3 regions of the Sessilibacter sp. MAH3 genome follow, and region 1 is predicted to be linked to each of the others. Evidence: predicted binding sites of a transcription regulator. Region 1 holds the regulator's gene; each other region holds the start of a gene.

Region 1 (3,180 bases):
AACGGTGGCTGGTTGCTTTCTCTTTATGTTTGAGCAATTGCCGATCTAATTTTACGGCCATTTCATCGATGGCAATATACAGATCGTCAGATTCACTCTCGGCAAATATATCTTTGCCACTTATGTGTACGGAAGCTTCTGCTTTTTGTCTTTGTTTTTCAACCCTTAATACAACATTGATTGTAGTGATTTGCGGGTTGTGCTTGCCGAGTTTTTCAAATTTAGTTTCAACATAATTTCGAATAGAGTCGGTGACTTCGACGTGGTGCCCACTGATGCTAAGAGTCATTGTTATTCCTCATGTCAGAGTTAAGTCATTGATTACACAGGTTTTAAGCCCGTGTAATCGGGTATGAATTAGGGTCGAGATCACCGAGTCATGGTTGGTCAGACCAGTCTTTTACGTTCGTTCGAGGCTGGAATACCCAAGGATTCGCGATATTTCGCAATGGTTCTTCGGGCGACTTGAATGCCTTGATCTGCCAGTAACGCGGTAATTTTGCTGTCGCTTAAGGGTTTGCGAGCGTCTTCTGCGGCAACCAGCTTTTTGATAATGGCACGTATTGCGGTTGAAGAGCATTCGCCGCCATTGTCTGTGCTGACGTGGCTTGAGAAAAAGTATTTTAACTCAAAGATGCCTTGAGGCGTGTGCATGTATTTTTGCGTTGTTACCCGTGAAATTGTCGACTCATGCATGCCTACGTCTTCGGCAATGTCGTGAAGTACTAGAGGTTTCATGGATTCTGGGCCGAAATCTAAAAAGCCCTGTTGTTTTTCAACAATGCAGCTTGCAACCTTCAGTAGAGTCTCGTTGCGGCTTTGTAAACTTTTCAAGAACCAGCGTGCTTCTTGTAAATTATCTCGCAAGAAGGTGTTGTCTTCGCTGCTATCGGCACGCTTTACAAGACTGGCGTAATTGTTGTTGATGCGAATTTTAGGGGCTATTTCTGGGTTCAGCTCTACGATCCAGCGACCTTCTTGCTTGCTCACAAAAACATCGGGAACGATATAGCTGGTATCGCTGCTGCCGATAGTAGCGCCGGGATGAGGTGTTAATTCCTGAATTAAATCGATCGCAACTTTGAGTTCGGGCTCTTTAACGCGACATTTACGCATTAACTGTTTGTAGTCACGACTGCCAAGTAACGCTAGATGCTCTGCAACTACCGCCTTGGCGGTTTCCAGTCCGGGTGTTTCTTTGGCGTATTGATTGAGTTGTACCATCAAACATTCAGACAAATCGACGCTGCAAGAGCCGATAGGATCAAACAGTTGAAGTCGGTGTTGAACCGCAATCACTTCGTCTAGGCTTAGGTCTTCGTCTGTATCTGCGTCTGTATCTGCGTCTTCGTTTAGAGGTTCAGAAGCTTCAAGCTCACCGCTTTCTTGTTCGGCATCTTCGTCATTCTCACGCCAGTCACCGCGTAGGCCGTGAAAAATCTCCTCGATACTGCTTGAGAGCAAACCGCTGGGCTCTACCGAGTCTATGATTGCTAAAGCAATGGTTCGATCGGTTTCTGACATTGGAGTCAGATTCAATTGCCACAGTAAGTATTCTTGAAGGGTCTCGGTGTTGTCGATTTGGCTGTCGAAAAAGCTGTCGTCTCGTTCTACGGCTGATGACGAGGAAGAGTTGCTGCTGCCTTGGTAAATGTCGTCCCACTGGGTATCAACGGGTAAATCCTCGGGAATGTTTTCCTGCCATTCGCCTTCTTGGGCGTCGCCAGAATCGGATTCGGATGCGGTTGCGGTAACTTTTTCTTCGCTGAAGTTGTCGGAAATTTCGTTGGGTTGTTCGCTGTTGTCGCCGGACTCACCGCTATCAAGGTGAGAGTCATCGGATTCGCTAACTTCGAGCATGGGATTAGACTCAAGAGCTTCTTGAATCTCTTGTTGAAGATCGAGCGTTGAGAGTTGTAGCAGGCGAATGGCTTGCTGCAACTGAGGGGTCATCGTTAATTGTTGACCCATTTTTAGCTGTAATGATTGTTTCATAACTTGACACTACTTCCAAAAACGGTGTCAGAATCGGAGCTGATTCTGATCAAGCTTAGTGTCAGTGTAGACTTGAAAGGGGCGTTTTTGCAACAGCTATTAAGCAAAAAATATGCCCAACCTTGAATTCTCTTTAAATAAATGTTTTGAGGGAAAAAATAAAAGAACAGCGAGTGCTTTAGCGGAGGGGATTACTTGTTGATCACTTAACAGTAAGACCAATGTTCGCCTATTTCAACAGCAAGGTAAAGCGGTTTTTTAATGTCGCCTAAAATGTCTTTTGGGTGGTCTTGTAGGCTAAAAAAGAGTCTTTTTTTGGGTCCTTTGATAGGTGTTGAGGCTTTTGTTGTTTTATTGAGGGTCGGTTGAGGTGGCCGCTCAATTTAGAGCTTAAAGCCTTCACCCAAATAAGTGTCTCTGACTTTTTGATTGGATAAAACCGTCTCAGCGTCGCCTTCGGCAATGATAAACCCGCCGCCCACAATATAGGCTTTCTCGCAGATATCTAAGGTCTCGCGAACGTTGTGGTCGGTAATGAGTACGCCAATTCCTCGTGATTGAAGGTGTTCAATAATTTGCTTGATATCACCGACGGATTTTGGGTCCACGCCGGCAAAGGGTTCGTCAAGAAGGATAAAGCGTGGTTCTGTCGCTAGCGCGCGAGCAATTTCGACGCGACGACGTTCACCACCGGATAGGGCGATGCCTTGGCTGTCTTGTACGTGGGTGATGTGAAATTCTTCTAAAAGTTGTTGCGCTCGGTCTTTGCGATCTGTTGCAGATAAATCGGATCGAGTCTCTAAGATTGCTAAAATATTGTCTTTGACCGATAGCTTTCTAAATACCGATGCTTCTTGTGGGAGATAGCCAAGTCCGCGTCTGGCGCGGCCATGCATGGGAAGATTGGTAATGTCTTCGTTGTCGATCCAAACGCTGCCGTGATCGGCTTTAACAATTCCTGCAATCATGTAAAAACACGTGGTCTTTCCCGCACCATTTGGGCCGAGTAAGCCAACAACTTCTCCCGTTGACACAGAAAATGAAACGTCGGATACGATTTGTCTCGATCCGTAGCTTTTGGCCAAATTTTTAGCGCTCAGTCGACTCATAACTCTTAGTGCTGGTAGTGATTAATTGAAAGATTTAACAAGGTTTATTGGTTGGTGTTTGTGGTGTCTTTATTTT
Region 2 (3,180 bases), on a different contig from region 1:
CGGAATTGCTTGAGCAGTCTGGGTTTGGTGGATTGTCGGCATATTCAAACTTATTGCAATCGGAAAGCTTGATATCTAAAAATAGTCTAAATGCCTCAAATGGTTTGAATAAATCTGCATTGTTGAACGTAAGTCAAGGTGACTATGAATTAAATGGCCTAGCGCTAGATTCAGATTTAAATGCAGATGTATTGGATAATAATGCGCAAAACAGCAAGTTTTCTGCAAAATTTGATAGTCTGCTTAATATTGCGGGTTTGAATAACTCTACGGAAATCGATACGCTTAATCCAATTGACAATAAAGTAAGCCAATATATTAATGGTCAGATCAGTGGTATATTAAATCCGTCAGATGCGCTTAGATCAACACCCACGACAACCAGTTTATTTGTTGGGCATGGCATAACTTCTCCCGCTTGGGGAGCGGATGTTGCCGAAAAAGTTTTATGGTTGGCGAGCCAAGGATTATCAGAGGCCGAAATTCAACTGGATCCACCGGAGCTAGGCCCATTACAAGCTAGAATTGTTGTACATAACGATCAAGCTCAAGTCAGTTTTAACAGTCACTCTTCGCAAGTACGCGATGCATTGGATCAAACGGCTAACCGCTTGAGAGAACTTTTTTCCCAGGAAGGTTTAAACTTAGTGGATGTTAATATTTCTGGTCAGTCTAATCAGGAGCAACGTCAAGAGAGTAATAACCAGGCAGAAAATGACAATCTAGTGAATTCTGGCGGTATTGAAGAAAATACGGAAGTCACCCACGTAACACCCGTGAATACTCATACCCGTTTGGTAGATAGCTACGCTTAATTTGCGTTTTAATCACTTTTGAATAAGCTCTGATTAAATTATGGAAGAATTAATCAGAGCTTTCTTACGACTGCTTAATAGAACGATTTCTTTTTAAGTCATTAACTATTGGCTTTGTAACTAAATAGTTTTTTCTTGCGATTTTGGTGTTGTTGGCTAAACATATTTTGCTCTAACCGCCATTAAAAATACTGTATTCAAAACCTAAATTCATTTAAAACGCTCGGCGACACAAGAATGTGTCGTCTGTTCTGAGTAGGGTAAGTGTTTGAGCGTGCGAAAAATTTCAAATCGCGCTTTCAATTGTTTTTTTTCTTTTCTCTGCATTATTCACGAACAAATTCATCAGACGTTTCCATTTAACAATTCTTGAAAATCCTCAAACCTGTGCTACACCAGTGAAGGCGCGATTATTCAGCATCGTGTTATTCAGGCATAGCCTTTGCTGATTCTAAATCTACAGCATTAACTACAAAAAAATGACGAGATCTTGACATGGCTGACGAAGAACAGGCAGCAGAAGAATCCAGCGGCGGTGGAAAAAAGAAACTCATTCTATTAATTGTTGGCGCTTTAATTTTAATTTCGGTTTCGGTTGGCGGAACCGTCGCAGTATTGACTATATTCAAGGAAGATCCTCCGGCTGTTGAAGAGGCTGATGATGCCGCCATGGAAGAAAAATCCATGGAGGAAACGAAAATGCCAGCGGTATATTTTCCATTAAATCCATCATTATTAATGACCTATAACGTTCGTGGTCGCCAGCGTTACGCACAAATTGATATTACATTAATGACACGGTCAGACACGGTGGTAACCGAAATTGAATTACACAGCTCGCGGGTAAGAAACGACCTAATCTTGGCGTTCTCGGGCATGGAATACGAAGAAATTCAAACCCCAGAAGGCAAAGAGTTAATGCGACAAACAGCTCTTACGGTTGTTCAAACGATCATGAATGAAGAGATCGGCGAGCCGGGAGTAGAGCAAATACTATTTACTAATTTTGTCATGCAATAACTGAGGTCTGTAAACCTTGCAAGACTTACTATCACAAGACGAAATCGATGCTTTATTACACGGTGTCGACGATGGCGATATCGAGGTCGAAAACGACAACGAACCCGGTAAAGCTAGAGGTTATGACCTAACCAGCCAAGATCGAATCGTTCGCGGGCGAATGCCAACGCTCGAAATGATTAACGAACGATTTGCGCGCTATACCCGAATTAGCATGTTTAATTTATTGCGCCGCACAGCCGATGTCTCAGTCGGTGGCGTACAGATTATAAAATTCGGCGAATACGTACACACCTTGTATGTGCCAACCAGTTTAAATATGGTGAAATTTCGGCCTTTAAGAGGTACAGCGCTGATTATTTTAGATGCAAAACTGGTTTTTAAATTAGTGGACAATTTTTTTGGTGGCGATGGTCGGCACGCAAAAATCGAAGGCCGTGAATTTACGCCCACCGAATTACGTGTTGTACAAATGGTATTGCAACAAGCCTTTACCGATCTCACCGAAGCTTGGAAAGCGGTTATGCCGTTGGAATTTGAATTTATAAATTCCGAGGTTAACCCTTCAATGGCCAATATTGTTAGCCCCAGTGAGGTCGTGGTTGTCAGTACCTTTCACGTGGAATTAGACGGTGGTGGTGGAGAACTGCAAATTACCATTCCTTACTCCACCATCGAACCCATACGCGAAATGCTCGATGCAGGCTTGCAAAGCGATAGTGATGAACGAGACGATCGTTGGATAGTTGCATTGCGAGAAGATGTATTAGAAGCGGATGTGCAACTGGAGTGCGAAATTGCCAACGCCAAAATACGACTAGGAGATATTGTCAAACTCAAAGTTGGCGATGTTATTCCCATAGAAATGCCGCCTCATCATGTTGTTACCGCCAACAGAGTTCCCATGTTTCGATCAAAACTGGGTCAATGTGACGGCAACATGGCTTTGCAAATTCTCGGCTTTATTGATCGATCCATAATACAAGAGAAATCGAAATTAAATCATCCAGGATTATTCGCAGGAAAAGACCCAAAAGAAACTGAGGTAAATCAACATGGCTGATGAAGACAACAACGAAAACGAAGATGGTCTCGACCAGGACGCAATGGCAGATGAATGGGCCGCTGCTATGGCCGAGCAAGAAATTGTTGATGGCCAAGGTGAGGGCGATGCCGACGCCGAAAAAATGGCTCTCGATGAATTTCAGCCACCACCAAATCCGGCTTTAAAAAATCCAGACCTAGACGTCATTCTCGATATTCCGGTAACCATTTCTATGCAAGTTGGCAGTACTTCAATCAGCATCCGAAATCTACTGCAACTCAATCAGGGGTCTGTCATTGA
Region 3 (3,180 bases), on a different contig from region 1:
AAAGAGCCTGATCCAAATAATGAGTTTGCGTAAATATCACCAAATTCGGTTCGACTTTCCTTAAACCCTATGGTTGAAGCGTTCGAAATATTATTACCCGTCACTTCAAGGTCAATATTTGCCGCACGAATTCCACTGAGACCAATATTAAATGACATAATTTACTCCATCGAACCGAATAAAACGGTGTTTTTATTGTTCATTAAACTGAATAACATCGTTAATGCTGTATGCGCCTATACCGGCAAGGTTTAGCGTGAGCTCTCCGTTTCCACCAACGGTGACACTGTTAACATTTGCGCTTAAGCCAGTATCCAATTGTGTCGTACTGCCATTAATATCTGCGGTTACCGTAATTCGGTATTCACCGCTGTCGATGTTAGATCTTGATGATTGCCAGTCGATAAGCTCGCCGTTAACTTCGGCAAAACTGCCATCCCAGCGGAAAACCAATTCCCCAGCGGCTTGAGTTCCTAATGGAATTCGATCGACAAAACTGCCTGCGCTGTCGAATATATCGATATTAACGTCGTTGCTGGAAGCAGGTAATTGCACTTGTCCAGAAACCACGCCACCGGGTGCTAATAAGGCGGTATTGGAAGGAACGGTTACCGAAGTTCCAACCAGCGACGAAGCGGCCAAAGCTTGGTTAGATAAAAATGAACTGCTAAAGTCTGTAAAATTATTGTTTAATTCACCCAGGCTTTCTAATTGTGAAAATTGCGCAAGTTGTGCGACGAATTCACTGTTTTCTTGGGGTTCTAATGGGTTTTGATTTTGCAATTGCGTTGTTAATAATTGCAAAAAAACATCTCTACCTAGATCGTCGCCGTCATCCGTTTCTTCTGTAGCGCGGTTTTCAAGTGAGAAACGACTTAGTACCGATTCAACATTGGAAATATCCATTATTTAATCTCCGCAAAAAGCCCTACTGACCAAGCGTTAATATTCTTTGCATCATTGATTTCGCTGAATTAAGCACTTCAACGTTCATTTGATAGGCCTTTGAGCTTGAGATCATGTTCGTCAATTCTTCTACGGCATTTACATTGGGGTAAAATACGTAACCGTCTTCGTTGGCGAGAGGATGGCCCGGCTCGTAACGTTGCTGCAACGGCGCATTTGATTCGACAACACCTAAAACTTGAACACCACTGGTTTCACTGGGTCCTGCATCAAGAGTATCAAAATTAATATCCAAGGCCTCCTTCGCCACCGCGGCAAAAACTGGGTGGCGAGCGCGATAGGTTTCGTCAATACTCGATGCAGCGGACTCAGCGTTAGCCAAATTACTTGCCGTGGTATTAATTCGAACCGTATTTGCGCTCAGTGCCGACGCAGATGTTCTAAAGACATCGCCTAATGACATAATTTTTTACCTCTATTATTCACCGCGTAATGCAGTTAACAGGCCGCTAAACCGACTTTTTAAGAATAAAAAACTGGATTCAAACGCTAATGAATTTTTCATAAACTCGGCATGTTCAATGTGCTCTTCTACGGTATTGCCATCAATAGAAGGCTGCAAAGGATTTCGATACAAAAGTTCGTCATCGTTTATAACTACAGCGCCGCCGGGTCTGTGACCGGATTGAGTGACGTCCATATTCAAACCTTCAGTTTGGTTTGAAAGATGCTGTTCAAAAACAGCCTGAAAATTAAGATCTCGTGCTTTGAACCCAGGTGTTTCTGCATTGGCAATATTATTTGCCAATATATTTGCACGCTCGGTACGTTTTTGTAATGCAAGTGGGTGGATACCTAATGCAGTGTCAAAATTAATAGCCACGATAATTACTCATTTCACAGATTGATTTTTTTGCAGAACAACCATCAACTCGTTAAAAATTCCAGCTTTATGGATAAACTAAAAATCTCTGCAATTTCATCCTTAGGAACCTCTGATTAAATCAGGGATAAGTTAATCGGAGGTTCCTTTGGTAAATCTATTTATTGCCGCTTTAACGGCAATGCATTCTCACAAATGGGTTAAAGCGAGAACTAGGCCAACAGCGTTATTGATTGAACATTTTGTGTTAGTCGCAGAATTTGATACAACATTCTGAAGAGTTATCAAAAACCATGGAATATGAGAATTTTTGATTCTCTCTAGAAAACTATGATCAAGTCTGAAAAAATTCCGCAAACCTAAAGCTTATTAGCGTTTACTTAATAAAACGCTGATTAACTCCGCCATATTTAAATAACGGTAAGAAATAGAAATATAATTTCTGAACTCTTCACAAACTCAAACAATTTCCGCTGATCAAGTCAGGGATGAGTTAAGCAGTGGTTCCAAAAGTCATTCGAGAGGAAATAGTTTGCCGTGTAATTTTACTTCAGCAAAAATTAGTGAAAAACACTCGTACTACAAAACGTAGAATTCAGGGGAATTTATCAATTGGAAGAGTTTATTAATTAGAAGAATCTATAGGAACCTCTGATTAACTCATCCATGATTTAATCAGAGGACAGAAATTGAAAATGCGATTTCCAATTTCTTCACAATTTCAATCACTTACCGTTCTTGAAATTGGCAACACATCCTTGTGTCGCGAGAAACTCTAGGTTAATCAGAGTTTCCTATAAATTATAAGATTTTGGAGATTAGAAGGCGTTGTAATTTAAAACAGTTTACGAATTGAAGGCATTTACTAATGAGACAGACAAACAACGAATGTTACCGCGTGGAGCGAAAGCAAATAAAAGCCTAGTAATACAGTGAGATATCAATCGAATCAATACCGAATATGCGGTATTCATAAAGATACAAGAGTAACGAAGGTTACCGTTTAAAGATCGCAATATTAAGCTAGAGCACTGATACAGGTACTCTGATTAATTCGCAAAGAGTTAACCAGAGTCCAATGCTGTTCGTGCTCTAACGAATTAGATGATGAGGATAATGTTCACCCGCGAACACCACAAATACAGCGGGCTCTATTAATCGTCTATGTCATCAAAATCAAATTCGCGCAGCTCTCGACTAAGCCTACGCTCTTCTAACGCGTCTTCTAATCTTCTACGGGCATCAATTTGCAAGTTTTTAGCGGTGAAGTTGTCCAGCTCATCACCGATGCTGTTAAGCACATCACTTGAATTGAAGTCGTCATTGGTTAGTTCGTCACGCATAAAATCATCCTCAACAATTCCAACAAAATTAATCGCTTGTAAGAATCA

The links. Region 1 encodes sigma-54, which starts transcription at its own class of promoters, with help from an activator protein. Its sites were predicted from a motif close to TGGCACANNNNTTGCNNT; they were not measured.
Region 2: the regulator sigma-54 is predicted to act here: its motif matches at 1,247-1,264, upstream of ACYQ2C_RS13600 (flagellar basal body-associated FliL family protein).
Region 3: the regulator sigma-54 is predicted to act here: its motif matches at 1,992-2,009, upstream of flgB (flagellar basal body rod protein FlgB).

The regions. Positions count from the first base shown of each region.
Region 1 is NZ_BAAGIE010000008.1:72,604-75,783, reverse strand. Features, by position in the region: gene hpf (ribosome hibernation-promoting factor, HPF/YfiA family) at 1-289, opposite strand, end outside; gene ACYQ2C_RS06840 (RNA polymerase factor sigma-54) at 388-1,995, opposite strand; gene lptB (LPS export ABC transporter ATP-binding protein) at 2,379-3,104, opposite strand; gene lptA (lipopolysaccharide transport periplasmic protein LptA) at 3,149-3,180, opposite strand, start outside.
Region 2 is NZ_BAAGIE010000022.1:32,905-36,084, reverse strand. Features, by position in the region: gene ACYQ2C_RS13605 (flagellar hook-length control protein FliK) at 1-815, shown strand, start outside; gene ACYQ2C_RS13600 (flagellar basal body-associated FliL family protein) at 1,311-1,835, shown strand; gene fliM (flagellar motor switch protein FliM) at 1,852-2,898, shown strand; gene fliN (flagellar motor switch protein FliN) at 2,891-3,180, shown strand, end outside.
Region 3 is NZ_BAAGIE010000007.1:101,987-105,166, reverse strand. Features, by position in the region: gene flgE (flagellar hook protein FlgE) at 1-158, opposite strand, end outside; gene ACYQ2C_RS06285 (flagellar hook assembly protein FlgD) at 193-906, opposite strand; gene flgC (flagellar basal body rod protein FlgC) at 929-1,369, opposite strand; gene flgB (flagellar basal body rod protein FlgB) at 1,385-1,789, opposite strand; gene ACYQ2C_RS06270 (PA3496 family putative envelope integrity protein) at 2,944-3,132, opposite strand.